Regions from separate parts of the Weizmannia sp. WK01 genome, predicted to be linked through region 1. Evidence: riboswitches for the same ligand, from Rfam matches in the RefSeq annotation. Region 1 holds a riboswitch; the other holds the start of a gene.
What was found. A riboswitch is a leader RNA that binds a small molecule or an ion and turns the genes downstream of it on or off. The one in region 1 is predicted to bind thiamine pyrophosphate.
Positions count from the first base shown of each region.

Region 1 (3,583 bases):
ATAAAAGACAACGGATAAATGTAAAAGAACAACTTGCAGATTGGAACTCTGCCATTGATTTCATCAAAAAGAATGATAGCATTGATGATAGTAAAATACTCCTGTTTGGAAGTTCGTTTAGTGGGGGACACGTTATAACCCTATCAGCTCATCGAATAGATATTCTTGCAACCGTGGCACAGTGCCCATATACAAACACCTTAGCTACAGTGAAAACGGTCTCACCACTATCTGCCCTAAAAATATTCCCCTTTGCCATAGCTGACGTTTTATCTTCTATTACCGGGTATCATCCGGTCATGATTAAATTGGTGGATGCGCCGGGGAAAGTAGCGATGATGGCTGTTTCTGACTACAAAAAGGTTTTTAAGTTGATGCCTGAAAATTTAAAGTTTGTGAATAAAGCCCCCGCAAGATCGGTTTTAGAATTCTTTAAATATTCGCCTAGTAGATACACTAAAAATATAGGAATACCGATATTTTATGCGGTTTGTCGGAAAGATACATTAGCACCTGCTTGGGCAACCATAAAGTGTGCAAAACGCTCCAAGAAAGCAACGATAAAAGAGTATGACTGTGGACATTTCGATATTTATTTAGGTGATTATTTTGAAAATGCAATAGTAGATTATATAGGCTTTTTTGATAAAATTACAAAAGGCTAGTTGGATAATCAAATGCAACAAGCTAAATAAATGAAAAAAACCATGATAAACCGTTTGCGATAAAAACGCAATCAATACGGGGGTTTATCTATGGTGAAGATTGCCACCCTTCGTGCAGAAGGAAATCCATGCAAGTAATCACTGATATGGTTGGCTGTAATAAAAATACCGTATCTCGGGAACTGAAGCGTGGTACAGGCAGCATTTGAGTCAACATTCTTTGGCTCTGTTTCCATATTTTACAAAAACTTAAAAGACGGACAATAAATCTCCTGTTGCACAAAATACGATACTATGATATGGTAAGAGTAATGTAAATGAATATTCATAATAATCTACTAGGGGCGCCGGGTTGGCTGAGAAGTACCCTTTGAACCTGATCTAGTTCGTACTAGCGAAGGGAAGTAGGTGATGAAATTACACCTGATGATTTGTAATTGATACACCCGCTTTCCGATGGAGGGCGGTTTTTTTATTTTGAGGATGCTCCTCCTGCCATTGCTCGGGGCAAAGGGTGAAACCAGCCTGCAAACCGCATTCGGCTTTCCGGTAAACAAGGAGGAATCATTGTTGAAACGATCTTTTACAGAAAGACTATATCAAAATGTCCAGCCGATTTGGGAGAAAAACCATAACCATCCTTTTGTCGTGGGACTGGGGAACGGAACTTTAGAAAGAGATAAATTTATCTATTATTTAAAGCAGGATTACGTATATTTAGTTGAGTACGCAAAACTGTTTGCCATGGGTGTTGTGAAAGCGGGTAACCTCGGCATGATGACGAGATTTGCTGCGGTGCTCCATGAATCGTTGCATTTTGAGATGGAACTGCACCGCCAATACGCTGCCGAGTTTGGCGTTACTCGGACGGATTTAGAAGCAACCCAACCAACGCCGATCAACCTTGCTTACACGAGTTATATGCTGCAAGTGGCCGCCAATGGAAGCTTGGCTGAACTTGTTGCCTGCTTGTTGCCGTGTGCCTGGGATTATTGGGAAATTGGGAAACTGCTAAAAGTAAATCATCGAGACACATTGGAGGCCAATCCTTACAAGAAATGGATCGAAACCTATTCTTCAGAAACGTTCGGCTCCGGAACGCAGTGGTTAATTGACTTAATGGACCAACTGGCAAGCGGAAAATCAGAAACGGAATTGGCAGTCTTAGAACGCCATTTTCAAATAGCCTCAAAGTATGAATACTTATTTTGGGATATGAACGATAAAAAACAAGACTGGCCGGTCTGATTTTCATTCACAACTAAAAAGGAGGGAAGGTTGGTTCTAATGAGAAAAACACAAAAAATAACAGCAACTGCAGTTATTGCAGCTATCACAACTGTATCCAGCAGCTTGATTTATATCCCGGTTGGTTTTGCAAAAATTTTTCCGGTACAGCATTTTGCCAACATACTCTCGGCTGTTTTGCTAGGCCCCGGTTATGCGGTTACGCAAGCTTTTATATCCTCGCTTTTACGTAACTTGCTTGGGACAGGGAGTATTTTTCCTTTCCGGGAAGCATGATCGGCGCGTTTTTGGCAGCTTATCTGTACGCGAAGACGAATAAGCTCATTTTTGCCTTTGTTGGGGAGGTTATGGGGACAGGCATTCTCGGTGCCTTGGCATGTTATCCCATTGTTGTTTTCTTACTCGGCCAAGCGTCAACGCTTTTCGGATTTATCCCTGCCTTCTTTTTAAGCTCTTTTGCAGGGGCCATTTTTGGCTATGTTTTGATAAAAGTTTTACAAAAAAATAAAGGGTGGGACAGAATGATCAATCATACCGTAAGCAACCGTAAGTTTTGAGCGAAACACCGGGGAGGAGTGAAGGCATTACCACGGCGCATACAGGATGCCAGCCATTGATAACCGGTCAAAATTTATGCCAGCAAAACCAGGCTCTTGAAAACAGCAAGCTGTCTTACGTTATTTTTATTCCTGTCCCGAAATCTGTGCCAGCAACATCAGGCTCTTGAAAACAGAGCCTGATGTTATTGGCATTATGACGGCACTCCGGCATAGTCTGAAACCTTCGCTGGCCGGATCCATTTGCCAACCGGCTCGCCTGTATACAGCCGCTATCCAGATTGAATACGAGCTTCCTCTTACATTTACATTTGAACGAAGCACCACGGAGGATTGAAGGCATTTGCCATGGTGCATACAGGTTGCCAGCCATTGATAACCGGTCAAAATCCATGCCAGCAAAACCAGGCTCTTGAAAACAGCAAGCTGTCTTGCGTTATTTTTATTCCTGTCCCGAAATCTGTGCCAGCAACAACAGGCTCTTGAAAGCAGAGCCTGATGCTGTTGGCATTATGACGGCACTCCGGCATAGTCTGAAACCTTCGCTGGCCGGATCCATTTGCCAACCGGCTCACCCTTGATACCACCGCCATCCAGATCAAATACGAGCTGTCCTCTTACAAAAGTTTTCGTAACCCGGCAATCAATTTTTCTGCCGATATACGGGCTGTGCTTATGGCGGTAATAGAGGTCTTCCGCACTTACCGTGTATGGCCGGTCGGGATCGAGAAAGAGGAGATCCGCATCTTTTGCGAGCGCAATTTCCCCTTTCGATTTTAAGCCAAAACGTTCGGCAGGGTTGGTTGCAATCATGCGCGTAAATTGCGTAATGGGAATATTGCGCTTTTTGACAGCCTCATCGAACATCAAATCGACATTATTCTGGCACCCGGTTATGCCGCCCCATACCTCAAAAATATTTCCGGTTTCGCTGTCCTTCATTACAGGCGGGCAAGGGGAATGGTCGGATGTCAGCATATCGATTTTTCCTTGTTTCAATCCTTCCCAAAGTTTTTCCTGCTCCGCTTCGCTGCGCAAAGGCGGGGAACATTTGGCAAGTGGGCCGATTTCCGCAAATTGGGCTGTTGTGATGGTAAAGTAATGGGGGCATGA
Region 1 covers NZ_CP109616.1:902,265-905,847, forward strand. Annotated here, with positions in the region: gene OF158_RS04090 (alpha/beta hydrolase) at 1-665, shown strand, start outside; TPP riboswitch at 996-1,085, shown strand; gene tenA (thiaminase II) at 1,122-1,913, shown strand; partial or broken gene thiW (energy coupling factor transporter S component ThiW) at 1,953-2,470, shown strand; gene allB (allantoinase AllB) at 2,981-3,583, opposite strand, start outside.

Region 2 (3,583 bases), 740 kb from region 1:
ATTTTCAGTTCGATCAAATGGCCGAGCGCCCATGTCACGATATAGCGCGGCCCCTCAATATAACGTTTTTTATTTTCCGTGCAGCCGAGGACGCGCGCAAGTTCGCGCCCGACGCTCGGCTTTTCGGCGAGTACAAGCGATTTCATTGCATAACACCTTTCTTTTATTCCTGTCTGAACAAGTATAACGCATCAAACAGGATTGATAAATCATTTCGTTTCTTCTGTTTTCACAGTGAAAATTTTGAAATACAAACGGGCTTTTGGTAAAATTGTGGTTTGTAAGAGACAGTGTAACCTGAAAGCCTGCATTATATCTTGCAAATATAATTGGATAGGTGGTTATCAATAATGGAACAAACAAAGCCGTACAGAGTCTTATTGTATTACAAGTATGTTGAAATTGAAAATCCGGAAGCCTTTGCAGCCGAGCATTTGCAGTTCTGCAAAGAGACCGGTTTAAAGGGGCGTATCCTCGTTGCCAAAGAAGGGATCAATGGCACCGTTTCCGGAACGGTTGAACAAACAACCAAATATAAAGAAAAGATGCACGCCGATCCCCGGTTCCGGGACATGGTCTTTAAAGAAGATGAAGCAGATGGCCATGCGTTTAAAAAAATGCACGTCCGCCCGCGCAAGGAACTTGTTACGCTGCGGCTTGAAAAAGATATCAATCCGAATGAAAAAACGGGAAAATATTTATCCCCGAAAGAATTTCGCGAGGCGCTGCTGGCTGAAGATACCGTTGTACTGGATGCGCGCAATGATTATGAGTATGATCTCGGCCATTTCCGCGGAGCATTGCGTCCGGATATCCGCACTTTCCGCGAACTGCCGGGATGGGTGCGCGAACATAAAGATCAATTAAAAGGCAAAAGAATTGTGACGTATTGCACAGGCGGCATCCGCTGTGAAAAATTTTCGGGCTGGCTTTTGGAAGAAGGGTTTGAAGATGTCGGCCAACTGCACGGCGGGATTGTAACATACGGAAAGGATCCGGAAGTGCAGGGCGAGCTGTGGGACGGCAAACTGTATGTATTCGACGAACGGATTTCCGTTCCGGTCAATCGAAAAGAACATGTCGTTGTCGGCCGGGATTATTTTACGGGGGAACCGTGCGAACGTTATGTCAACTGCGCCAACCCGGCCTGCAACAAGCAAATTTTATGCTCGGAAGAAAATGAACATAAATATATGCGGAGCTGCTCGCATGAATGCCGTACCGTACCAAATAACTTATATGTAAAAGAACACGGCCTTACACCGGAAGAAGTGGCTGAACGGCTGCGCCGGATCGAAGAAGAAGACGCGGCGTTAAACCGGTAAACGGTGCGGCTTTTAACCTTACTATCCGAAAAGCGGATGGTGAAAAAGGGCATGGAAACCGTGCTCGCTCCCTGCCGGAACGATTCCTTGCTTCGGAAACGGCATTTTCTTGAAAGAAACAAGGCCTAAAGAGCGGAATGTGAAAAAGAGAAGAAAAACCGGGAACTGCTGCAAACATCCCAGCTCGGGGGCAGGGTTAACAAGCGGTGCGTTCCGGAACAGAGAAAGGATTTGGTGCAACTGGGCCAAATCCTTTTTATCTGCCTGTTTTTTGTGTAAAATGGGGAAAAATGGGCATCTTTGCCGCTTCATACGCGGTATGGCAGAGGATGAAAATCAGCGGGCAATATTTTCAGGATAGAAAGAAAGGCGGGATTTGGATGTGCGGGAGGTACACGTTAACGGCATCTGTAAATGAATTGGAAGAAAGGTTCCATGCCAAAGCTTCTTTTTCAAGCAGTGAATATGCCAAAAGTTATAATGTCGCGCCTTCGCAAATGGTGGCTGCCGTGATCAGCGCCCATGGGCAGTACAGACTCGGTTTTTTAAAATGGGGCTTGATTCCTTCCTGGGCAAAAGATCCGAAAATCGGGCATAAGATGATCAATGCCAGAAGCGAAACCGTATTTCAGAAACCGGGTTTCCGGGAGGCAGTGAAAAGGCGGCGCTGCCTCATTCCGGCCGATTCTTTTTTTGAGTGGAACCGAAAAGACGGCACCCGGGAGCCGATGCGGATCAGGCTTAAGAACAGGGGCATTTTTGCGATGGCCGGGCTTTGGGAAAAATGGATGGACCAGGAAGGGAATCCGGTCTTTACTTGCACGATTTTAACGACAAAGGCGAACAGGATGATGGCAAAAATTCACGACCGGATGCCGGTGATTTTACGCAGGGAAGATGAAGAAAAATGGCTGGACACATCGGTCACTGAGGCGGGCCGGCTGTTGCCACTCCTTTCGCAGTATGATGCAGACCTAATGGAAATGTATGCCGTATCTGAACGCGTCAATTCGCCGAAAAACAATTTTCCGGAGCTGTTATTGCCAAAAGATTAAATTTTTTGTTGAAATGTTGTGGCAAAAAGTTTATCATAAAGGTGACAATTTCATGAACGTAACCACAGGGGGAGCGTTAAGCTGAGAGTGAACGCCATGTTCTGACCCTTTGAACCTGTCCGGTTAATGCCGGCGTAGGGATGTGGAATTTCTTTTGTCCTCCCATGGTTCGTTATGTTCATGCATACCAAAAGGGGGATTTTTTTATGGGCAAATTAAGTTTACAGGCTATGATTGAAGCGGCTATTTTTGCGGCGTTCGCGCTCGTGTTGGACTTATTGCCGTCCATTAAGGTGACGTCCGCGATTTCTCTGTCGTTTGCCATGCTGCCGATTTTTGTGGTCGCTTTTCGCTGGGGATTTAAAGCAAGTGTTGCTTCCGGATTTATTTGGAGCCTGCTGCAGATCGTCACCGGTGATGCTAATGATATTCTTAACCCGCTTCAGGGCATCATGGAATATCCGGTCGCTTTTTCGTTCATCGGGTTTTCCGGGCTTTTCCGGCCGCTTGTCGAAAGAAGCTGTCGTCACGATAAAAAGGGCACGATGACTTTTTGGATATGCCTTTCCGTTCTTACCGGAAGTTTTGCCCGCTATTTCTGGCATTTCGTAGCCGGCGTGATTTTTTGGGGTTCCTATGCGCCTAAAGGACAGTCGGCGTTTCTCTATTCTCTCATCATGAACGGCGGCACGATGATTGGGAATGCGATTTTATGCGCAGCTGTTGCGGCGATTCTCTTGAATGCCGCCCCGCAGCTGCTGACAAAATACCGCAATCCGCACAGGCATGCGGCATAAAAGCAACTTGAAAACGGCAAGGCCAACTGCGCCTTGCCGTTTTCGCTGAAGGAAAGAGGCTTCATGGTAACAGGCGCCTTGTAAAGCCGGTAGTCCGGTTTTTACTGCTTTTTCGGTTGATGATAGGAGGCTACGGGTAAGGCTTTCGAGAAACGGGAAAAGATAAATAGAAGGAAAATGAAAGAAAGGGGATTTTATGGACAAAGACATTCATCACCCGTTTGGCCACCGGGTCATCCCGATGACTTCGATTGAGAGCGGAACAGGCAGGGAATTGCTGCCGGATATCTATTGCCTTACCATCCAAATTGTCAATGTGTGCCTGATCGGCAGGGCCGGAACCGATGCATTTGTCCTCGTGGATGCCGGCATGCCGGGTTCTGCCGAAGCGATATTTTCAGCCGTG
Region 2 covers NZ_CP109616.1:1,646,386-1,649,968, forward strand. Annotated here, with positions in the region: gene OF158_RS07585 (DNA topoisomerase III) at 1-146, opposite strand, end outside; gene OF158_RS07590 (oxygen-dependent tRNA uridine(34) hydroxylase TrhO) at 351-1,325, shown strand; gene OF158_RS07595 (SOS response-associated peptidase) at 1,706-2,380, shown strand; TPP riboswitch at 2,438-2,538, shown strand; gene thiT (energy-coupled thiamine transporter ThiT) at 2,587-3,177, shown strand; gene OF158_RS07605 (MBL fold metallo-hydrolase) at 3,374-3,583, shown strand, end outside.
Region 2: it holds a riboswitch for thiamine pyrophosphate, as region 1 does, so the genes downstream of both, thiT (energy-coupled thiamine transporter ThiT) here and tenA (thiaminase II) in region 1, are expected to answer to the same signal.